DNA from 2 places in the Bradyrhizobium sp. 26S5 genome. Region 2 is predicted to be linked to the other one. Evidence: riboswitches for the same ligand, from Rfam matches in the RefSeq annotation. Region 2 holds a riboswitch; the other holds the start of a gene.
The links. Region 2 has a riboswitch for S-adenosylmethionine ahead of metX (homoserine O-acetyltransferase MetX). Riboswitches for the same ligand answer to the same signal wherever they lie in the genome.

Region 1 (4,414 bases), 2.0 Mb from region 2:
CTTGCCGGTCAGGTGCAGCAGATAGCTGGCATCCTCCGGGCCGAACACCTGCACCATGACGGGCGCGGCCGTCTTCACATATTCCATCGCGTAGTTGCGATAGGCCTTTTCCAGCCGCGGTTTTGGCCAGCTGCCGACCGGCAGCGCCGGCGCGGTTCTGGAATCGAACAACGGCGCTTCGAGATGACGCGCGAACACCAGGCGCTGGTCGAGCTCGAGCGGATGATCGTACTCGCAATAGTAACCTTCGAGCCCGTCCTGGCCGTCGACGCTCTGCTTGGTGCAGACGAAGCCGAGCCGGAGATCGCCGAGCGCAACCCCGTTGTTGGCGTGCCAGCCGCGCAGCATCGCGCGCGAGACCTCGCCGGGCACGCCGCAGATCGCCGTGCCCTTCCAGATCCAGCGCGGCGGCGGATAGCGGATCCAGGCCTTGCGATCGGTTTCGTACATGTATTCGACATGCACGCCGCCGATCCAGTTCGAGAGATAGTGATATTGCGCGGCCGCGACCGCGGGCGGCAGGCCATCGAGGCCGAGCTTCTTCAAGCCGGGCAGGAAGCGCTCCTGCTGCTGGCGGCGAAACACGCGGAAGACGAATTCGGCAGCATCAGCCGTGCCGCGCCGCGTCACCACGGTGAGGATCAGCCCGGTGAAGAAGGCATGATAGAGATCGGCGACGCTGCGCCATCTCCGCCATTGCGCTTCCTGCTGCGCTGAATCTGTTGCGGCGCTCATGTTCACTCCCGATCTCTTGTTTTGGTGGAGTGTGTCATCGTCAGCATGACGACGCAACCAAACCCAAGCGCGGTGTCATCGCCCGACTTGATCGGGCGATCCAGTATTCCAGAGACGGTCGTTGTCGATCGAAGGGCCACGGCGTACTGGATTCCCCGCTTTCGCGGGGAATGACAGCGAAGAATGATTGCAAGATGGTCTTGCTTCGCGACCCGATATCCGGGCTACGGAATTACACGCGAAAATGCTTTGAGAGCTTCAGGCCCTGCGCTTGATAATTTGAGCCGATGCGCTGGCCGTAGAGCGCATCGGGGCGCTCGAGCATGCGCTCATAGACGAGACGGCCGACGATCTGGCCGTGCTCGAGAATGAACGGCACCTCGCGCGAGCGCACTTCCAGCACGGCGCGCGCGCCCTTGCCGCCGGCGCCGGCATAGCCGAAACCGGGATCGAAGAAGCCGGCATAGTGGACGCGGAATTCGCCGACCAGCGGATCGAACGGCACCATCTCCGCGGCGTAGTCCGGCGGCACCTGCACGGCCTCTTTCGAAGCCAGGATGTAGAACTCGCCGGGATCGAGAATGAGGCTGCCGTCGGAGCGCGCCTTGATCGGCTCCCAGAAGTCGTCGACCGCATAGCCGCCGCGGCGATCGACATCGACGACGCCGGTGTGGCGCTTGGCGCGATAGCCGACAAAGCCACCCGAGCTCTCGCCGGAGAGATCGACCGACAGCGCAACGCCGTGGGTGAGATCGGCATTGTCGGCGTCGACCAGCCGCTCAGCGGCGTGCAGCGCGTCGAGCTCGTCGGCCGTCAAGGTCGCCTCGCCGATCCGGAAACGGACCTGGCTGAGGCGGGAGCCCTCGCGCAGCAGCACGGGAAACGTCTTCGGGCTGATCTCGGCATAGAGCGGGCCGTGATAGCCGGCGCCGATCATGTCGAAGCGGCGGGTGCCGTCGGCGATCACGCGGGTGAAGACGTCGAGCCGTCCAGTCGAGCTCTTCGGGTTGGCCGCGGCCACAATCTCCGGCGGCAACGCCAGGCTTTCCAGCAGCGGGGCGATGTAGACGCAATTGGTCTCCAGCACCGCCCCGTCGGAGAGATCGATCTCGTGCAGCTTCAGCTGGTCGATCCGCTCGGCGACGGTGGCGTCGGGCCCCGGCAGGAAGCTTGCCCGCACCCGAAAGGCGATGTCGCCGAGGCGGAGATCGAGGCTCGCCGGCTGGATCTGGCTCTCGACAAAGTCGTAGGCGGGCAGAATGAGGCCGGCCTCCGCCATCTCCGCGATCATGCGGTCGGGCAGAATTCCGTTGGATTCATCTTCCAGCGTGAACGACACGGCGCGGTCCCTCGGGATGGCCCAAAATCAACCTCTGAGCGGCCATCAAGCCCCAATATATGGGCTTTTACGGGTTATCCGATGACCGTCTTGACGGAAAGGGCGCGAGGGAATATCAGCTGCACTTATCCCGTGGTGATTTGAGCCGGCCGGCTTGCAGCCACGTTAAATAAGTCGCTAAACAGGCCGGGGACAGTGTGATCCCGGCTTGTGGAGGTTTCTCCAGGCCGGTTTTTTTGTGGCCATTTTCTTTGGAATGGCCACCTCGGAGGTCACATGTCTGAATCCAACGCTACCGCCCGCTTTCGTCCCGAAACCCGCCTCGTCCATGGCGGCACGCTGCGCTCGCAATTCGGGGAGACGTCGGAAGGGCTGTTTCTCACCCAGGGCTATGTCTACGACAGCGCCGAGCAATGCGAGGCGCGCTTCAAGGGCCAGGACCCCGGCTTCATCTATTCGCGCTATTCTAATCCGACCATTGCGATGTTCGAGCGCCGCATGATCGAGCTCGAGGGCGCCGAAGCCGCGCGCTCGACCGCGACCGGCATGGCCGCGGTAACCACCGCGATCCTCGCGCCGCTGAAGGCCGGCGACCACGTGGTGGCGTCGAAGGCGCTGTTCGGCTCGTGCCTCTATGTCGTGCAGGACCTGCTGCCGCGCTACGGCATCGAGACGACGCTGGTTGACGGCCTCGATCTCGACCAGTGGCAGCGCGCGTTGCGGCCGAATACGAAAACCTTCTTCCTGGAGAGCCCGACCAATCCGACGCTCGACGTGCTCGATATCGCGGCAATCGCTGAGATCGCGCATAGCGGCGGCGCCCGGCTGATCGTCGACAATGTGTTTGCCACGCCGATCTGGCAGAGCCCACTGTCGCTCGGCGCCGACGTCGTGGTCTATTCCGCGACCAAGCATATCGACGGCCAGGGCCGCTGCCTCGGCGGCATCATCCTGTCGTCGGAAGCCTTCATCGCCGAGCATATCCATAATTTCATGCGCCAGACCGGTCCGTCGCTGTCGCCGTTCAACGCCTGGGTGCTGCTGAAGGGTCTCGAGACGCTTCCCGTCCGGGTCCGCGCCCAGACCGAAAACGCGGCGAAGATCGCCGACGCGCTGGCCAAGCATCCGAAGGTCACGCGACTGGTTTATCCCGGCCGCGCCGATCATCCGCAGGCCGAGACGGTGAAGAAGCAGATGGGCGCCGGTTCGACGCTGGTCGGCTTCGAGGTGAAGGACGGCAAGGCCGGTGCTTTCCGCTGCCTCAATGCGCTGAAGATCTCGCGCATCTCCAACAATCTCGGCGACGCCAAGAGCCTCGTCACGCACCCCGCGACCACGACGCATCAGCGCCTGGCGCCGGAAGCCCGCGCCGAGCTCGGCATCAGCGAAGGTTTTATTCGCTTCTCGGCGGGCCTGGAGCATCCCGACGATCTGATCGAGGATTTTGTGCGGGCGCTGGAGCAGGTTTGAGGGGCTAACAGAGAAGCCCTCGAGAGAGCTCTGCTCCCTCTCCCGCTTGCGGGGGAGGGTCGGGGTGGGGGCTCTCTCCACGATTCATTCCGTGGAGAGAGCCCCCACCCGCATCGCATCTCCGATGCGATGCGACCTCCCCCGCAAGCGGGAGAGGTGAAGCCAGTCTGCTGCTACGTCGCCGCCGTCGTCACGCCGCCATCGACCACAATGGTCTGGCCGGTCATGAAGGTCGACGCATCCGAGGCAAGATAGGCCACCGCGCCTGCGATCTCATCGGGCTCGCCTATGCGGCGGAGCGGCGTCGACGCAGTGCGGCGCTTCAGATTATCCGGGTCCTCCCATAGCGCGCGGGCGAAATCGGTCTTCACCAGGCCCGGCGCCACGCAATTGACCCGCACGCCCTTCGGGCCCCATTCGCCGGCGAGGCTGCGGCACAGCGCAAAATCCGCTGCCTTGGAGATGCCGTAGGCGCCGATCACGGTCGAGCCGCGCAGGCCGCCGATCGAGGAGATGATCACGACCGAGCCCTTGCCGCGTTCGGCCATCTGCGGGATCGCCAGCGCGGACAGCCAGATGTTGCTCTTGACGTTGGAGCCCATGATCTTGTCGAAGGCCTCGTCGGTGATGTCGAGCAGCGGGCCGTAATAGGGGTTCACCGCGGCGTTGCAGACCAGGATGTCGATCTTGCCGTAGTGCTTGATCGTGCCCGAGACCAGCGCCTCGACCTCGTTGCGGCGTGAAATGTTGCAGGGGATGACGAGCGCATCACCGCCCGCCTTCTTGATGCCGTCGGCAACTTCCTCGCAGGCATCCGCCTTGCGCGAGGAGATCACGACCTTGGCGCCGAGCTTTGCCAGCAGCTCCGCC
Region 2 (4,414 bases):
CGCCGGGCTTCAGATGGCCAGCGATCTCGGCCGCCACCGGGCCGCAGGCGCCGACCGGGATGCAGAGGATGACGAGGTCGGCATCCTTGACCGCCTCGACATTGGTCTCGACGACGCGATCGACGATGCCGAGCTCGGCGACGCGCGCGCGCGTCTTCTCCGAGCGCGCGGTGGTCACGATCTCGCCGACCAGCCCCTGCGCGCGGGCGCCGCGCGCGATCGAGCCGCCGATCAGGCCGAAGCCGATCAGTGCGATGCGGTTGAAGAGCGGAGCGGTGGTCACGATGTCACTTTCCGGCCAGGAAGTCGCGCAGTCCCTCGACCACGAGGCGGTTGGCTTCTTCGGTGCCAATGGTCATGCGCAGCGCATGCGGCAGCTTGTAATTGTTGAGCGCGCGCAGCACGAGGCCGCGCCGCGTGAGATAGGCGTCGGCTTCCGCCGCGGTCTTGCCCTTGTCGGTCGGGAAATGGATCAGCACGAAATTGGCGACGCTCGGTGTCACCTTCAGCCCGAGCTTGCCGATCTCCTCGGTCAGCCAGTTGCGCCACTGCTCGGTATGGGTCCGCGACATCTGCACATGCGCAGAGTCCTCGATCGCCGCCACCGCCGCCAGCATCGCCGGCGTCGTGACGTTGAACGGACCGCGGATGCGGTTGCAGGCATCGACGATATGCGCCGGGCCGAACATCCAGCCGATCCGCAGCGCGGCAAGGCCGTGGATCTTCGAGAAGGTGTGCGTCACCACCGTATTGTCCGTCGTCGCGACCAGCTCGATGCCGAGCTCATAATCGTTGCGCGAGACGTAATCGGCATAGGCGGCGTCGATCACCAGCAGCACGTGCGAGGGCAGCGCCGCGCGCAGGCGCTTGACCTCGTCGAACGGCAGATAGGTGCCGGTCGGATTGTTCGGGTTGGCGAGCCAGACCAGTTTTGTGCGCGGCGTCACCACCTTGAGAATGGCGTCGACATCGGCCGTGAAGTTGGTCTCGGCCGCGATCACGTTCCTGGCGCCGTTCGCCATGGTGGCGATCGGGTAGACCAGGAAGCCATGCGTGGTCGAGATCGCCTCGTCGCCGGGTGCGAGATAGGTGTGCGCCAGCAGATTGAGGATCTCGTCGGAGCCGGCGCCGCAGATGATGCGGTCGGGATCGAGGCCATAGGCACGGCCGATCGCCTCGCGCAGCACGCGCGAGGTGCCCTCCGGATAATCCTCGAGATGGTCAGCCGCGGCCTTGTAGGCCGCGATCGCCTTCGGCGACGGCCCGAAAGGCGTCTCGTTGGCGGACAGCTTGAACACCTTGCGGCCCGGTTCCGGCACCGGGCTCTTGCCGGGCGTATAGGGTGCAATATCGAGAATGCCGGGGTTCGGCACGGGGCGGGACATTATCAACTCCGGATCTACGGGCGGCTAGCTTTTGGCCGACCCGTTAGAGGGCACCGTATAGCGCGTTGCGTGGCTGCCGACGAGGGCCGAAGAGCGGACCGAGGCGCCGGCCTCGATCAGCGCGAACTTGATCTTCTCGAAGCCCTTGTTCTTAAGGTCGTGCCCGGTGACCGAGACCAGCAAGGCCGCGCCGTCGAAGGCGGTGTCGGGGACCGCGACGATCTCGGCGAGCGGGGCCAGGGCGCGGGCGACATCGGCGTTCCAGCCGGAGACGCGCACGCTCCACATCTCGACCTCGGTCACCATGGCGTCGTCGGCGACCCGCGAGATCACGAACACCGGCAGCGCGGCGGGATGGTCGGCGCGTTCGAGGAATGGCAGCCGCGCAATGATCTTCGGTGCGCCATCGGCTTCCAGCGCGTTCCACCACGGCGTGCGGCTCGCGATCGCGGAGACCAGCGCGAGGTCGCCCTTCGATTTTGCCACCGCCTCGACCGCGGCCTGCGCGCTGAAATGCGAGACGTAAGGCACCACGAAGCCGAAGTGAAACCGCGCCGAGTCGCGCATCGCGGACTCGCCGACGGAAACATCGGCATGCACCGCGAACGGCGCCTGAACGTAAGTGAAGGTCGAGATGATGACGCGCCAGATGCTCTCGATGGTGTCGAGCGGCAGGATGCCGCGATGGCGCTGCACCAGCTCGCGCATCATGCTGGCCTCGCGCGCCGGGCGGAACGCCGAGCCGACTTCCTGGGTCTTCTTGACCTGGATCAGGCGGTCGATGATGTCGCCGCGCGCCATCAACAGGCGGTGAACCTGCTCGTCGATCGCATCGATCTCCTTGCGCAGCTCCTGCAGCGAGGGCGGCGACGGGGGTGGCTTGGACATGCTCTAAAACCTTGTTGTCCGCGCGGCCCGATGCCGCGTCAGACAGGGTCCCTGATTAGAAAAGACAGCCACCGAAAGCAAAGAGAAACGTCGCAGGCGTGCCTTGCGCATTCGGTTAACCAATCGGCCGGGGATCTGGCTGCCTTGACGGCGGGGGAGCCGGGGACTACGTTCCCAGCGTCCCGTGGTCATTTGAGCCGGCCGGCTTGCAGCCACGTTAAACAACTCGCTAAACAGGCCGGGGACCTTATCAGCTCCCGGCCGAACCTTTGTTCAGGCCGGGTTTTTTATTGGCCTGAGGTCCGTCGAGCCCTCCCGCGCGGAGGCAGGGTCGCCTAGATGAGCAATGTGCGTCCGATATCGAGCCCACAAACCCAGAGCGATGATCGCGCCCATGAGGCCGATCATCCGTCGTCATTGCTGACGAAGTTCGGGATGGACCAGCCGCTGAAGCTCGATTGCGGCATCGATCTCGCGCCATTCCAGGTCGCCTACCAGACCTATGGCGAGCTCAATGCCGACCGCTCGAATGCGATCCTGGTTTGCCACGCGCTGACCGGCGACCAGCACGTCAACAACACCCATCCCGTCACCGGCAAGCCCGGCTGGTGGGACACTATGGTCGGCGCGGGCAAGCCGATCGATCCCGAAAAATACTTCATCATCTGCTCCAACGTGATCGGCGGCTGCATGGGCTCGACCGGGCCGGCGTCGCTGAATCCTGCGACCGGCAAGGTGTGGGGGCTCGATTTCCCGATCATCACGATCCCCGACATGGTGCGCGCGCAGGCGATGCTGATCGATCGGCTCGGCGTCACCACGCTGTTCTGCGTGGTCGGCGGCTCGATGGGCGGCATGCAGGTGCTGCAATGGACCGCGGCCTATCCCGACCGCGTGTTCTCGACGCTCGCGATCGCCTGCTCGACGCGCCACTCGGCGCAGAACATCGCGTTCCACGAGCTCGGCCGCCAGGCTGTGATGGCCGATCCGGACTGGCGCGGCGGCCGCTATGTCGACGAGGACACGCATCCGCATCGCGGATTGGCTGTCGCGCGCATGGCCGCACACATCACCTATCTGTCGGACGCCGCGCTGCACCGCAAGTTCGGGCGGCGGATGCAGGACCGCGAGCTGCCGACCTTCTCGTTCGATGCGGATTTCCAGGTCGAGAGCTATCTGCGCTACCAGGGCTCGTCCTTTGTCGAGCGCTTCGACGCTAACTCCTATCTCTATCTGACCCGCGCGATGGACTATTTCGACATCGCCGGCGACCATGGCGGCGTGCTGGCGAAGGCGTTCGCCGGCATCAAGACGCGCTTCTGCGTGGTGTCGTTCACCAGCGACTGGCTGTTTCCGACCTCGGAATCGCGTGCGCTGGTGCATGCGTTGAACGCGTCGAGCGCACGGGTGTCGTTCGCCGAGATCGAGACCGACAGGGGCCACGACGCCTTCCTGCTCGACGTGCCCGAATTCCTGGAGATCTCCCGCGCCTTCCTGCAGGCCGCAGGCAAGGCGCGCGGACTGAACGGCGGCGGCGGCCAATCATGAGCATGCAGCAGACATTGCCGTTGCCGGGCGTCGCGCCCGAGCGAACCGGCAGCTATCGCACCGATCATCTATTGGTCGCCGACATGGTGCGGCCGGGCTCGCGCGTGCTCGACGTCGGCTGCGGCGACGGCGAATTGCTGCAGCTTTTGGAGAGCCGCGGCATCGACGGCCGGGGCATCGAGCTGTCGCGCGAGGGCGTCAACGGCTGCGTCGCCAAGGGGCTGGCGGTGGTGCAGGGCGACGCCGACACCGACCTCGTGAATTATCCCGATGACGCCTTCGACTACGTGATCCTGTCGCAGACGCTGCAGGCGACGCGGCAGCCGAAGGTGGTGCTGGAGAATCTGTTGCGCATCGGCCAGCGCGCGATCGTCTCGTTCCCGAATTTCGGCTTCTGGAAGATGCGGCTGCAGCTCCTGATCGGCGGCCACATGCCGCGCACCGAGAATTTGCCGGCAAGCTGGTACGACACGTCAAACATCCATTTCTGCACCATCAAGGATTTCGTGCAGCTCTGCGACGAGATCAACGTCAAGATGGAGCGCGCGGTCGCGCTCGATCTCTACGGCCGCCCGGTGCCGCTCAATCTGCCG

Region 1: another riboswitch for S-adenosylmethionine. It lies ahead of V5279_RS03505 (O-succinylhomoserine sulfhydrylase); the one in region 2 lies ahead of metX (homoserine O-acetyltransferase MetX).

The regions. Positions count from the first base shown of each region.
Region 1 covers NZ_CP145948.1:763,054-767,467, reverse strand. Annotated here, with positions in the region: gene V5279_RS03515 (hypothetical protein) at 1-735, opposite strand, end outside; gene V5279_RS03510 (2'-deoxycytidine 5'-triphosphate deaminase) at 968-2,074, opposite strand; SAM riboswitch at 2,197-2,276, shown strand; gene V5279_RS03505 (O-succinylhomoserine sulfhydrylase) at 2,351-3,544, shown strand; gene V5279_RS03500 (SDR family oxidoreductase) at 3,718-4,414, opposite strand, start outside.
Region 2 covers NZ_CP145948.1:8,468,012-8,472,425, reverse strand. Annotated here, with positions in the region: gene V5279_RS40140 (prephenate/arogenate dehydrogenase family protein) at 1-283, opposite strand, end outside; gene hisC (histidinol-phosphate transaminase) at 288-1,385, opposite strand; gene V5279_RS40130 (chorismate mutase) at 1,410-2,273, opposite strand; SAM riboswitch at 2,448-2,527, shown strand; gene metX (homoserine O-acetyltransferase MetX) at 2,613-3,821, shown strand; gene metW (methionine biosynthesis protein MetW) at 3,818-4,414, shown strand, end outside.